Regions from separate parts of the Kitasatospora sp. NPDC059722 genome, predicted to be linked through region 2. Evidence: predicted binding sites of a transcription regulator. Region 2 holds the regulator's gene; the other holds the start of a gene.
What was found. The regulator HspR, encoded in region 2, represses chaperone genes until heat shock. The targets are predictions, from matches to a motif close to TTGAGNNNNNNNNNCTCAA.
Positions count from the first base shown of each region.

Region 1: a site for HspR is predicted at 5,624-5,642, ahead of lon (endopeptidase La). Genes of this name have one in related genera too.

Region 1 is NZ_JBHWGD010000114.1:10,223-18,655, forward strand. Features, by position in the region: gene ACFV4F_RS38015 (ROK family protein) at 1-804, opposite strand, end outside; gene ACFV4F_RS38020 (GtrA family protein) at 842-1,405, opposite strand; gene ACFV4F_RS38025 (hypothetical protein) at 1,442-2,881, opposite strand; gene lon (endopeptidase La) at 3,190-5,601, opposite strand; gene ACFV4F_RS38035 (rhomboid-like protein) at 5,747-6,556, opposite strand; gene ACFV4F_RS38040 (response regulator transcription factor) at 7,126-7,863, shown strand; gene ACFV4F_RS38045 (sensor histidine kinase) at 7,940-8,433, shown strand, end outside.
Region 2 is NZ_JBHWGD010000056.1:4,947-13,379, reverse strand. Features, by position in the region: gene ACFV4F_RS29520 (LuxR family transcriptional regulator) at 1-371, shown strand, start outside; gene ACFV4F_RS29515 (hypothetical protein) at 364-615, shown strand; gene ACFV4F_RS29510 (hypothetical protein) at 623-1,249, opposite strand; gene ACFV4F_RS29505 (helix-turn-helix domain-containing protein) at 1,836-2,864, opposite strand; gene ACFV4F_RS29500 (heat shock protein transcriptional repressor HspR) at 3,071-3,586, opposite strand; gene dnaJ (molecular chaperone DnaJ) at 3,612-4,757, opposite strand; gene grpE (nucleotide exchange factor GrpE) at 4,949-5,572, opposite strand; gene dnaK (molecular chaperone DnaK) at 5,569-7,416, opposite strand; gene ACFV4F_RS29480 ((Fe-S)-binding protein) at 7,764-8,433, shown strand, end outside.

The DNA.
Region 1 (8,433 bases), on a different contig from region 2:
GCACGCGCAGCGCGGCCCGTCCGGGCGGACCGGCACATGGCCGAGCTCGCCCGCGTAGCCGCGCGCGCCGCGCAGCAGCCGCCCGCCGATCACGATCGCCGCGCCGACACCGGCCTCGGCCGACACGTGCAGGAAGTGGTCCGGGCCGCCGCCCAGCCAGAGTTCGGCGAGCCCGCCCAGGTTGGCCTCGTTGTCCGCGTCGATCGCGAGCTCCGCCAGGTCCTCCGAGCCGGCCGCGCGCAGGGCCAGGCGCAGTTCGGCGGCGAGCGGCACTTCCTGCCAGCCGAGGTTGGCGGCCCGCTGGAGCACCCCGCCGGCGGTGCCGACCAATCCGGGCACGGCGAGCGCGAGCGCGGCCGGGCGCAGGCCCGCCTCGGCGACGGCGCGGCGCAGCAGTTCGGCGAGGTCGGCCATGACGGCGGCGGGCGTGCGGCCCCGGTTGCGGATCTCCTGACGGCGCCAGGAGACGACCTCGCCGCGCAGGTCGACGACGCAGGCCCCGAGGTGCTCGACGCCGATCTCGGCGCCGAGGCCGCCGGGCCCGTGCGGGTTGAGGCCGAGCGCGGTGCCGGGCCGGCCGACCTTGCCGCTCGGCGCGGCCGGGCCCTCCTCGACGACCAGGCCGCCGGCGATCAGCTCCTCGGCGAGCGATGAGACCGCCGCCCGGGTGAGTCCGGTCTCCGCGGCCACTTCGGCGCGGGAGCGCGGGGCCCGTGCGATCACGCCGAGCACCAGCGCCAGGTTGGCCCGGCGCATGCCCTGCTGGCTGGCGGGTCCGCTCCGGACTCCGTCCGGCTCACGCATGTGCCCACCCCGCTCCCTGGCTGGCGGTCACCCGGCCTCACCGCGTCCCGGGCACCTCCCGGGACGTCTCGTGTGCAGCGTAACCGGGTTCGAGGGGCGGCTGCGTCCCGGTGGCGACGGGCTCGGCGAGGCGGGTGAACACCCAGCGCTGCATCGCCCAGAACCGGAAGAGCATCGCCACGAAGGTGCCGACGATCATGCCGCTGAGGAAGTCCGCGACCTCCTGGGCGAACGGGCCGACGTAGGGCTCGCGCAGGTCCAGGACGTACCGCGAGACCGCCAGCGGCACGTCGTTGACGGCGATCGCCACCGCGCTGACCAGGAAGAACAGCACCGCCTCGCGCCGCTGCCCCTGGGCCCGGAAGGCCCAGCGGCGGTTCAGCACGTAGGAGACGACGGTGGCGATCACGGTCGCGATGGTCAGCGCGACCACCGGCTTGTGCTCCAGGACGGTGAACTTCAGCTCGAAGTCGATCACCGTGGTGAGCGCGAAGCAGCCGCCGCCGACCAGCAGGAACTTCACCAGCCTGCGGTGGCGCACCAGGAACGGGCGCAGCCTCGCCGGCACCCGGGCCAGGACGCGCTGAGTGGGGGACGGCATCCTCGCAGTCTCGCACGCGGTCCGCCGTCCCCCTCGTCACTCGGCGGAAATCCTCAGGACGCCGGTGGTCGTGCCCTGGTAGACCACTCCGCCGGGGGCGATCGAGCCCACCATCTGGAGCGTGTCGAAGAGGAAGCCGGCCCCCAGGAACCGGGTGCGCCCGACGGCGCCGGTGGCCGGGTCGATCTCGGCGTAGTAATAGGGGTCGAGGACCGTCGTGGCGGTGCTGCCGGGGATCAGCGGCTTGCGCAGGACGGTGTGGATCAGCCCGTCGCCGGTGGAGAGCCGCGGGACGGCGGCGGAGCGCACGGTGGTGTCCCAGACCAGGTCGCAGCCGGAGCCGTCGGGCCGCACGTCGACCCGGCTGAAGCCGCCGCGGAAGTCGGCGGAGGCGGGCACGCTCGGCCCGGCCTCGGCGGGCAGCGCGGGGTACGGGTAGCCGTTGGTGCTGCTGATGAAGACGCTGTTCCCGGCGCCGATCGGGGAGTTCTCGCTGCCGCTGCCGCCGGCCCTGAGCACCGGCACCGAGCAGACCGGCGAGCCGTCGGAGGTGCGGTAGACCAGCAGGTGCACGGTCGGCGCGGCGTTGTCGACGATGGTCGTGTAGTCGGTGCCGGTGCGCGGGCCGAAGAAGGTCGGGGTGGAGCCGGTGCCCCAGCTGAGCTGGCCGGGCTTGCGGCCTGGCCCGCGGTCGTACGCCTGGCGCCCGGCGGTCCGCGGGGTGCCGTCGGCTCCGGCGGTGAGCAGGTAGGTGGCGTGGGTGGTGGCGACGAGGGTGCCGGCGGGGGCGGTGGAGATCGAGTTGGCGATCCGTTCCCCGGCGGGGAGGGCGAGGCCGCGGACGGCGCCGGTGCGCTCGTCCGCGGTGCCGACGACCCCGCCGCCGGTGGCGAACCAGACCCGGCCCTGCCAGTCCGGCGAGATGCCGACGACGGCGTCGCCGGCCGGGACGGCGCCGGCCAGCGGGAGGCGGCTGTCCACCGTGAGCTCCCAGTCGCCGTCGGCGCTGCGGTGGTGGCCGATCCGCAGCAGGTCGCCGTGGCCGTCGACGGCGACCAGGCGGTCCCGGTCGTCCAGGTAGGCGTACACGCCGCCGAGCAACGAGCCCTTGGCGAGCGGGAGTTCGGCGAGGGACTCGCCGTCGTCCGGGTCCAGCAGGTGGACGGTCGGGGTGCGCCCGAGGATCGTGGTGCAGAGCGCGACCGGGAAGCCGTCGTAGCCGACCAGCACGGTCGGGCAGGCGGACTGCAGGGCCGTGCGGTGCGAGGTGAGCGGGCCGGCCGGCGGCCCGGGCAGCCGGGTGGTGTCCGAGGAGCCGGTGTCGCCGTGCATGGTGGCGGTGCCGTCGGGGCCCGCGTACGGGTTGTGCGGCGGCAGCGGTCCGAACGGCGTGGCGGCACGGGCCGGGACCGCGAGGGCGAGCAGGGCCGCGGCCGCGAGGGCGGCGGCGACGCGGGAGGGCAGCGCGAAGCGCATGGAGGGTGTCCCATCGGGTGAGCGGGCAGGCGTGGGCGCATGGCGGTGCGGCCACCCGGTGGGGGTTCCCGGCGGGGGCGTCGGGTGGAACACCGCGCTCAACGGACGCGGTGACAGATCGCCGAGCACGCGCGGGCGAGGTCGACGTCCAGTCGACGGCTCAGGTGCGCGTGGCGATTCACCCGGCCAGCCTCCCTTACTGACGACCCGTCTCACAAGACCGTCTCACCCTGCGGGCAGGGGCCCGGGGGGGGGGGGGGGGGGGCGGGGCCCGCCGCCCCCCCCCCCCCGGGCCCTGGTCTCCTGCGTCAGGCGGCGGCGACGAGCACCTCGGCCGGCTCCAGGGCCAGCTTGAGCACCTCGCGGACGTCCGCCACCGGGTGCACGGTGAGCCGCTCCAGCACCTCGGCCGGGACGTCGTCCAGATCGGCCTCGTTGCGCTTGGGGATGATCACCGTGGTGATCCCGGCCCGGTCGGCGGCGAGCAGCTTCTGCTTCACCCCGCCGATCGGCAGCACCCGTCCGGTCAGCGACACCTCGCCCGTCATCGCCACGTCCGTGCGCACCTTGCGGCCGGAGAGCAGCGAGGCGAGCGCGGTGGTCATGGTGATGCCGGCGCTCGGCCCGTCCTTGGGGACGGCCCCGGCCGGGACGTGCAGGTGCACGCCGCGGTCACGCAGCGAGGTGACCGGCAGCTCCAGCTCGGCGCCGCGCGAGCGCAGGAAGGAGAGCGCGATGTGCGCGGACTCCTTCATGACGTCGCCCAGCTGCCCGGTCAGGGTCAGCCCGGTGCCGCCCGTCTCGGCGTCGGCGAGCGAGGCCTCGATGTAGAGGACGTCGCCGCCGGCGCCGGTGACCGCGAGGCCGGTCGCCACGCCGGGGACGGCGGTGCGCCGCTCGGCCGGCTCCTGGGCGGCCTCCGGCACGTGGTGCGGGCGGCCGATCAGGGCGCGCAGGTCGTCCGCGCCGATCACGGCGGGCAGCTCGCGCTCGCCGAGCTCGGCCTGCGCGGCGATCTTGCGCAGCACCCGGGCGATCGAGCGCTCCAGGTTCCGCACGCCGGCCTCCCGGGTGTACTCCCCGGCGAGCCTGCGCAGCGCCGCCTCCTCGACGCCGACCTGTCCGCTGCCGAGCCCGGCCCGCTCCAGCTGGCGCGGGAGCAGGTGGTCGCGGGCGATGACGACCTTCTCGTCCTCGGTGTAGCCGTCGAGCCGGACGAGCTCCATCCGGTCGAGCAGCGGCTCGGGGATGGCCTCCAGCACGTTGGCGGTGGCGAGGAAGACGACGTCGGAGAGGTCGAGCTCGACCTCCAGGTAGTGGTCCCTGAAGGTGTGGTTCTGCGCCGGGTCCAGCACCTCCAGCAGGGCGGCGGCCGGGTCCCCCCGGTAGTCGGAGCCGACCTTGTCGATCTCGTCGAGCAGGACGACCGGGTTCATCGAGCCGGCCTCCTTGATCGCCCGCACCAGGCGGCCGGGCAGCGCGCCGACGTAGGTGCGCCGGTGGCCGCGGATCTCGGCCTCGTCCCGGACGCCGCCGAGCGCGACCCGGACGAACGTGCGGCCCATCGCGCGGGCCACCGACTCCCCGAGCGAGGTCTTGCCGACGCCGGGCGGCCCGACCAGGGCCAGCACCGCGCCTCCCCGGCGGCCGCCGACCAGCCCGAGCCCCTGCTCGGAACGGCGCTTGCGCACCGCGAGGTACTCGACGATGCGGTCCTTCACGTCGCCGAGGCCGGCGTGGTCGGCGTCCAGCACCGCGCGGGCGCCGGTGATGTCGTACGCGTCCTCGGTGCGCTCGTTCCACGGCAGCTCCAGGACGGTGTCCAGCCAGGTGCGGATCCACGAGCCCTCGGGCGACTGGTCGGACGCGCGCTCCAGCTTGTCGACCTCCTTCAGCGCGGCCTCGCGGACGCCCGCGGGCAGGTCGGCCGCCTCGACGCGGGCACGGTAGTCGCCCTCCTCGTCGGCCGGGTCGCCGTTGAGCTCGGCCAGCTCCTTGCGGACGGCCTCCAGCTGGCGGCGGAGCAGGAACTCCTTCTGCTGCTTGGCCACGCCCTCCTCGACGTCCTTGCGGATCGTGTCGTTGACCTCCTCCTCGGCGAGGTGGTCGCGCAGTAGCGCCAGCGCGTACTCCAGGCGGGCGACCTGGTCGGCCTCCAGCAGCACCTTGAGCTTCTGCTCGGCGGTGGCGAAGGGCGCGTAGCCGATGTTGTCGGCGAGCTCGCCGACGCCCTCGATCCGGTCCACCCGGTCGACGATCTGCCAGGCGCCGCGCCTGCGCAGCCACTGGGTGGACAGCGCCTTGTACTCCTTGACCAGCTCGGCGGCCCGGCCGGCCACCGGCATGCCGACCGAGGACTCCCGGAACGGCGTGGTCTCGACCCAGAGGGCGGCGCCGGGGCCGGTGGTGCCGGCCCCGATCCGGACCCGCCGCACGGCGCGCACCAGCGCCGCCGGCTGCCCGATCGCGTGGGGGCCGTCGGCCAGCCGGCCGACCTGCTCGACGGCGGCCAGCGTGCCGACCGCCGCGTACGAGCCGTCCACCCGGGGGACCAGCAGGACCTGCGGCTTGTCGGCGCCGCCGGCCGCCGCGCGGGCGGCCTCCACCGCGGCGCGCACCTCGGTGTCCTTCAGGTCCAGCGGGACGACCATGCCCGGCAGGACGACCTCGTCGTCGAGCGGCAGCACGGGCAGGGTGAGCGGTGCGGACGTCGATGCCATGATCTCTCCCCAGTCAGCGAACTTGAGTCGACCTGACTAAGGCTTCGGGGGCGCCGGATGTTCCCCGAGCTTTGTTCGCCGTGAGCGAACGGAAAAGGGGTCCAGGCGGAGGCGGCGGGAAGGTCGTCAAAAACCCCCGAACGAGTTAACGGACGTCCAAGACCGGGGCGCCGCCGGCGGCCGCGGCCGGCCCGGGACCGGCCTCCGGAAGCTCCGCGCGCAGCGGGCGCGGCCCGCGCCGGGGGCCGTGGCGCAGCCAGCGCCACAGCGCCACGCCGGTCAGCACCGCCACCGGGTGGCCCACCGCGGTGACCAGGTCGTTCTCGGTGACGATCTGCTCGGCGATCAGCGCCGCCGCGCCGCCCAGCGCCAGCAGCCGCCCGCGCCAGGAGAGCAGCCCGGCGAGCGCGCCGAGACTGACCAGCACGCCGTAGCTGACCCCGATGTCCAGGTAGTCCATCGCCGCGGACTCCAGGTGCCCGGTCTCCACGGCGGTGATCACCACCGCCTGGGACAGCAGCGTGGCCGTCACGTGCCCGATCGCGAAGACCGCCGCCGCCCGCCGGGAACCGACCCGGCGCTCCAGCGGCGCGACGGTGAAGGCGAATCCCCAGAGGTACGGCATCCACACCGAGCCGGCCACCCAGAAACCACTGAGCAGCAGCGCCCGCAAAGGGTGGTGCAAAAGATTGTGGCCGTCCGAACTGGAGGCCTCCTGCAGCCGCAGGACGAGATCCGGATCCGCGAGTTCGGCAAAGGTCGTGGTGGCGCCCACCACGGCGAGATATCCGAGGGCGAAAGGGTTGCGCCGGGGCGTCGGCACCCGGGCCAGCAGCCACTCGGCCACCCCGGTGCGCAGCCCGAGCCGGAGCATCCCGTACGGCGGTCCGGCCCACGGCGGGCACGGCCCCGGGCGCGGTCCCGCCGGTCCGCCACCGCGCCGCAGTCCAGCCATGCCGCCTCCGCTCCACGCCCGCAGCAACCGGTCCCCGGCTCCCGCCCGGGGGAACCAACGTACCGGCGCGCGCCCGCAATCCCTCCCGCGGGGCGTTGTCGTGATCACGTTACGTCGAGGTTCTGAGAACCAGCTGAGAAAAGCCCGTGAAGACCGGGGAACCGGCCGACCGGCCGGATTCCGGCATTGGTCCAGACCTACTTCCGTTTGACCCGTCAGTAACGGCCCTGACCGGCGACTTGGCGTCAACTCGACTGCATACGTACCGTTACGCAGTGAAAAAACGCCGGGTAAGGTATCGGCCCGTGCCCACTCGTGAGTGGGTCCGAGAGCGGGCCGGAACCGGCCCAACGGGCCGGAAACGTCCGGTCCACCTGCCGGGAGGCAGCCGCTGTCCGTACGCTGCGAAGTGCGCGGGAGAAGCGGGTGGCCGACCTCCGCCCTCCGATCCGCGCACGCGACGGGACGGCGGACCCGGCACACAGTCCACGACGGAACAAGACTACGAAGCGGAGCCCCGCCATCCCCACAGGTGGCCGGCCCGCAGCCCTGGGGGCGGTGGCGTGACCGTGACAGAAATTCAGCAGGACAACAGCAACAGCGGCGGCACGGTGAGCAGCCAGCGCAGAGTGCTGGTGGTGGAGGACGAGCCCACGATCGCGGAGTCGATCGCGGCCCGGCTGGGCGCGGAGGGCTTCAAGGTCGCCGTGGCCCACGACGGCCCCGGCGCGGTCGACGGCTTCCACACCTGGCAGCCGGACCTGGTCGTCCTCGACATCATGCTGCCCGGATTCGACGGCCTCGAAGTGTGCCGCCGGATCCAGGCCCAGCGACCGGTGCCGGTGCTGATGCTGACCGCGCGCGACGACGAGACGGACCTGCTGGTCGGCCTCGGCGTCGGTGCCGACGACTACATGACCAAGCCCTTCTCCATGCGCGAACTGGCCGCCCGGGTCAACGTGCTGCTGCGCCGCGTCGAGCGCGCCCAGCAGGCCGCCCGCACGCCCGCGCTCGGCTCGCTGCGCTTCGGCGAGCTGGAGATCGACCACGTGCAGCGCCGGGTGCGGCTCGCCTCGGGCGACGTCCACCTGACGCCGACCGAGTTCGACCTGCTCGCCTGCCTGGCCGCCCAGCCGCGCGCCGTGCTCACCCGCGAGCAGCTGCTGGCCGAGGTGTGGGACTGGACCGACGCGTCCGGCACCCGCACCGTCGACAGCCACGTCAAGGCGCTGCGCCGGAAGATCGGCGCCAGCTGGATCCGCACCGTCCACGGTGTCGGCTACGCGCTGGAGGCCCCGCTCTCCTAGCGGCGCCTCGGGCATCGGGCCTCCGGGGGGCCCGTGTCCCGAACCGCCGTACCCATGCGGGGGACCACAGGGACCAATGACCTTTCCACAGCAACGCAACGGCGACGCCGCCGGCACCCGGTCGCAGACCCTCGCCGCCCGCGCCGCCCGCCGGGTCTGGGCCGACATCCGGCCGCTCGACCCCGTCCGGTCGATCAAGGGCAAGCTCGCGCTGCTCGTGATCGTCTCCGTCTTCCTCGCCAGCGGCATGGTCGTCGTGGCGATGAAGTCCGAGACGCAGATCCGCATCATCATGATCTTCTCGATGATCGCGTCGCTGCTCTTCATGCAGTTCCTCGCGCACGGGCTCACCGCCCCGCTGCGCGAGATGACCGCGGCCGCCCGCGCGATGGCCTCCGGCGACTACAGCCGCCGGGTCGAGGTGAGCTCGCGCGACGAGATCGGCGAGCTGGCCGCCACCTTCAACCAGATGGCCGCCGACCTGGAGGCCGCCGACCGCCACCGGCGCGAACTGGTCGCCAACGTCTCGCACGAGCTGCGCACGCCCATCGCCGCGCTGCGCGCCGTGCT
Region 2 (8,433 bases):
TCCGGGTCCTGAACGAGCCGTTCCAGCGGATGCTCGTCGTCGACCGGCGGACCGCCGTCGTCTCCGTCCACCCCGGCCACGACGTCGCCGCCTTCATCACCGAGCCCGCCGCCGTCGCCGCCCTGGTCGCCGTCTTCGAACGCGACTGGGCCAGGGCCGACGTCACCGACTGGTCGAGCGCCGCCCCCGGCCGCACCGCCGACCGGGTCACCACGCTGCTGAGCAAGGGCCTCACCCAGCGCGCCGTCGCCACCCGCCTCGGCCTCAGCGAACGCACCGTCGCCGGCCACCTCGCCCGCCTGCGCGAGCGCTACGGCGCCCGGACCCTCTTCCAACTCGGCTGGCAACTGAAGGGCGACGCCGATGGGTGACCCGACCCTGTCCGAAGCCCTCCCGGACGAGTCCGCCCGCGCGCTCTACCGCGCGATCCCGCGGGACGGCGGCCGCCTGCTGGCGCAGGGGCTCACGCAGCGGGCGATCGCGGGCCGCATGGGGTCGAGCGAGCGGACCGTGGCCGGTCACATCGCCCGGCTGCGTGAGCTGTACGACGCGGAGACGCTGTTCCAGCCGGGCCAGCAGATGCGGGGATCCCGGACGGGGGAGTCCGGTGGATGACCGCGGGTCAGCCGGTGGCGGCGCCCGACGGCCAGAAGCCGGCCCGGCCGGCCACGGGGGGCTGCTGACGGGGGACGTTGAACTGCTCGCCGGGGGCGGTCCAGAAGCCCTCGCGCAGCGACAGCGCCATGCCGGCCCAGTCGAGCGCCGTCTCCACGGTGTGGTTGAGCGCCTCCTGCGACCAGGTGTCGTCGAAGACCAGCGGCAGGACGGGGGCGACCTGCTCGATGGTGGCGATCAGCGGGTTGTGCGTGATGGCCTCGTCGACGAGGAGGACGATCGGCTTGCGCAGCGCGGAGGCCCAGCCCAGCTCCAGGCTCACCCCGGCCGACAGCGGGGCGCCGACGTAGGCGAACACCAGGTCCGCCGACTGCAGCGCCCGGAAGTCCGACGGAACCCGCGGCTCCGGCGCCCGCCCGGCGACGGTCCAGGCGTCGCTGTGGTGCGCGCTGTACACGGCGGCCCCGCTGCGGAGGAGCGTGGTGCGCAGCGTGGTCAGCCGCGTCCGGCTGGCGAGCGTCACCACGCTGTCCGCGGGCCCGGTCAGCCGCATCAGCGGTGCGGCCAGAAACACACGTGCACGCCGGCCTTCGGTGGCCTGGCTGTCGTGGTGACGCAGGTAGGGCTCGGTCATGTCGACTCCGGGGGAAGGCATTGGCACTCGGTTGCTCGCCGCCGACGCTTGGCTTGGAGATTGGAACGGGGGGAAATCGGACGGGTTTATCACTATTTCGACGCTTGTCCTGGCGCGACTGCCGAGAGGGAGGATCTTGGCAGCGTGGCGTGAGGACGTCAGTTGATCGTCCATCGAGCAGGGTCGGCAGTCCACCGATGCACGGTGGCATCCGTCTGCATGGCAGAGAGATGACACCCTCTTCCGCCTGGGCGCGACGGTGACAGTCAGATAGGGCGTGTGGCACGATCTGAGCGTTTGATTGTCTGCCGCCTGTTCATTCGACTGACAGGCCACTGAAGAGGATTGGGGTGTGCGCGTGTCTCGTCTGCGTCAGGTCGCCAAGACGGCTGCGGTAGCGATATCTGCGGGCGTCCTTACCGTGCTGGGCTTCGGACTGCTTGTCACCGGCCATGATGCCGATGGATCTGCCCATGTCAATCATGTCGGGCTTGGGGTCGATGTTAGTGCGACTTCGAATCAGGCGTCGGGTACCGCTTTGGACGGCGAGCACCAGTGGACATGACAGAATGAGACTGACGAATCGTTATGCGCTGCCGGAAGCGGCGGGGAGGCATGGCGATTCGTCGGTCTCTTGTGACGAACGCGCCAGCGCCCAACCGAGTTGGAACAGCGATTCGACGTTGTAGTCCTCCCGCATCTCGGCCAGATGGCGGGCGAGGGTGCGTTCGCTGATGCCGAGGCGGCGGGCGATGACTCTGTGGTTCGTGCCTTCGAGCAGGAGGTCGATGATGGTCTGGCGCATCCGTGACACGACCTGTTGCGGCACGGTTCGTCCACCGGTGAAGTCCAGTCCGCGGTTCCAGTTGCGCTCGAACACCTCGTGGACGAGGAAGTGGATGACGGCGGGGTCGTGGATGAAGGCCGCCAGATTGAGGTCCTCCGCGACCGGGATGACGGCCAGCTGCCGGTCCACGATGATCAGCCTGGTGTACGGCTCGTCGAGGGTGCGGAACCGCCCGCCGGCCTCGGTGATCTTCGCGACGTAGTCCCGGGTGGGGGCGTGGTACCTGGTGCTCGGATGGTAGATGGTCCGCACCGCAATACCGCGTTCGAGGTCGGCCAGGTCGTCGTCGAGCACGCGGGACAGAACGTCCGGCGGCCGCGGGCCGCCCGGCTGGGCCGCGAGTATCTCCTCTTTCGCAGTGGTCACGGCGTGGTTGATCCGTTGGCTGATCAGTGCCTTGCCGCGGACGTACTCGATAATTCCGCCGGACGGTTCCGGACGGTGAAACGCGTCCGCGAGACCCTGAAGGTCGCCGGGGACGGCTATCGCGCGGGACAGCAGCGCGAGTGCCTGGCGTTGCCAGAGGGCGCTCAGCCCGGTGGCGAGCTGTTGTGGATCGACCGCGACCAGAATCTGCGGATCATCCATGTCGGGAGTGAGGAGACCGATGTCCAACAGCTCGCTGAGGTGGCTGTAGTCGTGCTCCTCGATTTCACTGCGGGCTATCCGACCGTGCGCCCGGATTGCCGCGAGGTAGAGGTCGTGCGCTCCGGTGGAGAGAGTGCCCGGTGCACCGACACCCGGAATGGCGTCGTTCCTCCCGTTCATTCACGACTCCTTCTTGACGACCGAACCTGCCCTATGGCTGCACTCGAGCCCCATCGGTGATCCTAGATCCCGGCGCGGGATCCGGAACCGGGCATTGTTCCACCATTGCGGAGTGACGCTTCGATTGGCACCCTCTCACCACAAGTAAGCCGCCGGCACCCCCCGAACAGGAGGGAACCGGCGGCCGGGCTGGGTGTTCAGCCGAGTCAGCGCTTCGGGCGCCAGACGACCAGGGCGCTCGACTGGGGGGTCGGGGGCTGGTACGGGACGAGGTCGCGGCGGTAGGAGGCGTGGACGGCGGCTTCGCGCTGCTGGAGGGCGGTGGCGGCGCCCTCCAGGGAGTCCGCGAGTTCGGCGATGCGCGACTGGAGGGCGGTGACCTGGTTCTCCAGCTCGATGATCCGCTTGATGCCGGCCAGGTTGATGCCCTCGTCCTGCGAGAGCCGCTGGACCTCGCGCAGCTGCTGGATGTCGCGGGCCGAGTAGCGGCGGCCGCGGCCGGCGGTGCGGTCGGGGCAGACCAGGCCGAGGCGGTCGTACTGGCGCAGGGTCTGCGGGTGCAGGCCGGAGAGTTCGGCGGCCACCGAGATCACGTACACCGGGGTGTCCTCGGTGAGCACGTACTGGGGCGGGGCCGCGGCGCGCCGGGGGCGGCGGCCGTCGCCGGGCAGGCCTTCGCCGAGGCCCGGGCCGATCGGGCCAATCGGGCCGTCGGGGGTCATCGGGGTCATCGGGGACATCTGGTCGTCACGCTCCCTTCGCCGCCCGGAACAGGGCGGCTCGCGGGTCGTCGGAGGCGGTGGCCTCGCGGTACTGCTCCAGGGCGGACAGCGCGTCGCCGGTGACGTGCTGCGGCACCACGACCTCGACGGTGACGAGGAGGTCGCCGCGGGTGCCGTCCTTGCGGGTGGCGCCCTTGCCGCGGGCCCGCATGGTGAGGCCGTTGGCACTGCCCGGGGGCAGCTTGAGCTTCACGGCGGGGCCGCCGAGTGTGGGCACCTCGATGGTGCCGCCGAGCGCCGCCTCGGGGAAGGTGACCGGGACGGTCACGGTGAGGTTGTCGCCCTTGCGGCCGAAGACGGGGTGGGCGTCGACGTGCACGGTGACGTAGAGGTCGCCGGGCTGGCCGCCGCGTTCGCCCTGGGCGCCCTTGCCCTTGAGCCGGATGCGCTGGGCGTCCTGGACGCCGGCCGGGATGCGGACCTGCATGGTGCGGGCGGAGCTGGCCCGGCCGCTGCCGTGGCAGTCGGTGCAGGGGTCGTCGACGATCATGCCGCGGCCCTTGCAGTCCTTGCAGGGCTCGGAGAGCGCGAACGCGCCCTGGCCCCGGCTGACGGTGCCGGCGCCGACGCAGGTCGGGCAGACCCGCGGGGTGGTGCCGGACTTGGCGCCGGTGCCGTTGCAGACGCGGCAGGGGGCCTGGCTGGTCATCCGCAGCGGGACGGTCGCGCCGTCGACGGCCTCCTCGAAGGAGAGGGTGACCTCGGTCTCGACGTCGGCGCCGCGCCGGGGCTGGGCCTGTCGGCCGCCGCGGTTGAAGAGGCCGCCGAAGACGTCGCCGATGCCGCCGCTGCCGCCCTGGGTGCCGCTGAAGAGGTCGCCGAAGTCGAAGCTGTAGTTGCCGGTGCCGGGCCCGCCGGCGCGGAAGCCGCCGTTGGCGAAGAGGCTGCGGGCCTCGTCGTACTCCTTGCGGCGCTTCTCGTCGGACAGGACGTCGTACGCCTCGGAGATGTCCTTGAAGCGCTCCTCGGCCTTGGCGTCGCCCTTGTTGGCGTCCGGGTGGAACTCGCGCGCCAGCTTCCGGTAGGTCTTCTTGATCTCGGTGGCGGTGGCGTCCTTGGGCACGCCGAGGACCTTGTAATAGTCCTTCTCGACAAAGTCCTTGCCACTCATGGCTTGCGCCACCTCCCGATGTCCATCGTCACTGCCTTGTCAACAGCCCGCGGCACTGCGTTGTCAACAGCCCGGCCGCGCGGGCCTGTTGCCGACAGTGCGCTGCGGAGCCGATCGCCGTACTGACCGGCGTACGACTCCGCAGCGCACTGGTTCATCTGCTGGGACGGGCGTGCGCCCGTCACAGGTCGTCAGCTGTCCTTGCCACCGTCGGCCTTGTCCGACTTCTCGGACTTGGCGGTGTCGGTGTCCGGCCCGGCCGTGGTCTGGGTGCCCGGCTGGGGCTCCGCGACCGCGACCATCGCCGGGCGGATGATCCGCTCGCCGATCCGGTAGCCGGGCTGGAGGATCTGCACGCAGGTGTCCTCGGTGACGTCCGAGGAGTAGCTGTGCATCAGCGCCTCGTGCATGGTCGGGTCGAAGGGCTCGCCCTCCTTGCCGAACTGCTGGAGGCCGAGCTTGGCGACGACCGTCTCCAGGGAGTCGGCGACGGACTTGAAGCCGCCGGTGACCTCGCCGTGCTCGCGGGCGCGGCCGATGTCGTCCAGGACCGGGATCAGGGACTCCAGGATGTTGGAGACCGCGATCTCGCGGACCGTGAGCCGGTCGCGCTCGACCCGCTTGCGGTAGTTCTGGTACTCGGCCTGGAGGCGCTGGAGGTCCGCGGTGCGCTCGGTGGCCTCGCGCTTGGCGGCGGCCAGCTCGTCCGACGCGTCGCCGGAGCCGGCCGCGGCGGCCTCCTCGGCGGCCTTGATCACGGCCTCCTCGGCGGCGGAGTCGTCGCCGGGCTTGCCGCCCTGCGTCTTGTCCGTCATGCCGCGCCGCCCTTGGGCTTGTCGTGCTTCTCGTCGTCCACGATCTCGGCGTCGACGACGTCGTCGTCCTTGCCCTGGGCGGCGGAGTCCCCGGCGGCGGCACCGGCGGCGTCGGCGTTGGCGTAGAGGGCCTGGCCGAGCTTCTGCGCGGTGGTGGAGACCTTCTCCGAGGCCTCGCGGATCTTCGCGATGTCCTCGCCCTTCAGGGCCTCCTTGAGCTCGCCGATGGCGGTCTCGACCTCGGTCTTGACGTCGGCCGGGAGCTTGTCGGTGTTGTCCGCGATGAACTTCTCGGTCGAGTAGACGAGCTGCTCGGCGGAGTTGCGGGTCTCGACGGCCTCGCGGCGCTTGTGGTCGTCCTCGGCGTACTGCTCGGCCTCGCGGCGCATGCGGTCGACCTCGTCCTTCGGCAGCGAGGAGCCGCCGGTGACGGTCATCTTCTGCTCCTTGCCGGTGCCGAGGTCCTTGGCGGCGACGTGCATGATGCCGTTGGCGTCGATGTCGAAGGTGACCTCGATCTGCGGCAGGCCGCGCGGCGCCGGCGGGAGGCCGGTCAGCTCGAACATGCCGAGCTTCTTGTTGTACGCGGCGATCTCGCGCTCGCCCTGGTAGACCTGGATCTGCACGGACGGCTGGTTGTCCTCGGCCGTGGTGAAGATCTCGGAGCGCTTGGTCGGGATCGTGGTGTTGCGCTCGATCAGCTTGGTCATGATGCCGCCCTTGGTCTCGATGCCGAGGGACAGCGGGGTGACGTCGAGCAGCAGGACGTCCTTGACCTCGCCCTTGAGGACACCGGCCTGGAGCGAGGCGCCGATGGCGACGACCTCGTCCGGGTTGACGCCCTTGTTGGCGTCCTTGCCGCCGGTCAGCTCCTTGACGAGCTCGGCGACGGCCGGCATGCGGGTCGAGCCGCCGACGAGGACGACGTGGTCGATCTCGGCGAGCGAGATGCCGGCGTCCTTGATCACGTTGTGGAACGGGATCTTGCAGCGCTCCAGCAGGTCGGAGGTCAGCTGCTGGAACTGGGCGCGGGTGAGCTTCTCGTCCAGGTGCAGCGGGCCCTCGGCGGAGGCTGTGATGTAGGGCAGGTTGATCGAGGTCTCGGAGGACGAGGACAGCTCGATCTTGGCCTTCTCGGCGGCCTCGCGCAGACGCTGCAGGGCCATCTTGTCCTTGGACAGGTCGACCCCGTGGCCGGACTGGAAGACCTTGACCAGGTGGTCGACGACCTTCTGGTCCCAGTCGTCGCCACCGAGGTGGTTGTCACCGTTGGTGGCCTTCACCTCGACGACCCCGTCGCCGATCTCCAGCAGGGAGACGTCGAAGGTGCCGCCGCCGAGGTCGAAGACCAGGATGGTCTGGTCGTCCTTGTCCAGGCCGTAGGCCAGGGCGGCCGCGGTCGGCTCGTTGACGATGCGCAGGACGTTGAGGCCCGCGATCTCACCGGCCTCCTTGGTGGCCTGGCGCTCGGAGTCCGAGAAGTACGCCGGGACGGTGATGACCGCGTCGGTGACGGTCTCGCCCAGGTAGGCCTCCGCGTCCCGCTTCAGCTTCTGCAGGATGAAGGCGCTGATCTGCTGGGGGTTGAAGTCCTTGCCGTCCAGGTTGATCTTCCACCCGGTGCCCATGTGGCGCTTGACCGAGCGGATGGTGCGGTCGACGTTGGTGACCGCCTGGCGCTTGGCCACCTCGCCGACCAGGACCTCGCCGTTCTTCGCGAAAGCGACGACGGACGGCGTGGTCCGCGCGCCCTCGGCGTTCGTGATGACGGTGGGCTCGCCACCCTCCAGAACGCTGACGACCGAGTTCGTCGTACCGAGGTCGATGCCGACCGCGCGTGCCATCGTAGATACCTCCACGGAAGAGTTGAGCTTTACGGGCTCAAGGATGCATGACCCGCCGGGCGGCGTCAACAGCTATGAGTCAGCAGCACTCAACTTTGCTGATGCCGGTCCTCTCGGTGGGCCGCCGCGGGGGCCCGCGGTGTCCCCGGTCGGAGTGACGGCCGCCCCGGCCGAGGTGGCGGGGGTGGAGTTACGTGACTGCCGCCATACCTTGGGAACCTTCTGGAGAACTGTTGACGAGCGGTAATGTCCGGGCCGTCGGCCCGGCAAGTTACCGACGAGTACACTCCCTTGGTAAAGACGTAGAACCCGGACTGCTCAACCGCAAGCCGCAGGAGACGGAGCCGATGCAGCTAGCAGCGATCGTCATCTCGCTGGTCACGTTCGTGATCGGCACCGCGCTCGCCCTTCGTGCGGCGTGGCACATCTTCAAGGTGGTGCTGACCGGCGCGCCGGACACCACCCGCTTCGGCAAGCCCGCCCGGCGCGTGAAGACCGTCGCGGTCGAGTTCATCGGCCACACCAGGATGAACCGCTGGGGGATCGTCGGCATCGCGCACTGGTTCGTCGCGGTCGGCTTCTTCAGCCTGGTCCTGACCATCGTCAACGCGATGGGCCAGCTCTTCGACGCCGAGTTCGAGCTGCCGGTCATCGGGCACTGGATGATCTGGCAGCTCTTCGTCGAGCTCGTCGGCACCCTCACCACCCTGGGCATCCTGACCCTGATGGTGATCCGGCTGATGAGCCTGCCGTCGCGCTCCGGACGCAAGTCCCGCTTCGCCGGCTCGATCGCCTGGCAGGCCTTCTACGTCGAGTACACGATCCTCGGCATCGGCCTGTGCATCCTGATGCTGCGCGCCCTGGAGGGCGCCCTCAACGGCGTCGACTCGTACGGCCCGGCGCACCTCGTCTCGTACCCGATCACCTCCGCGCTGAGCGGCCTGTCGCACGGCACGCTGGAGAACCTGATCTGGCTCTTCGCGATGCTGAAGATCTGCATCTCCTTCGCCTGGGCGA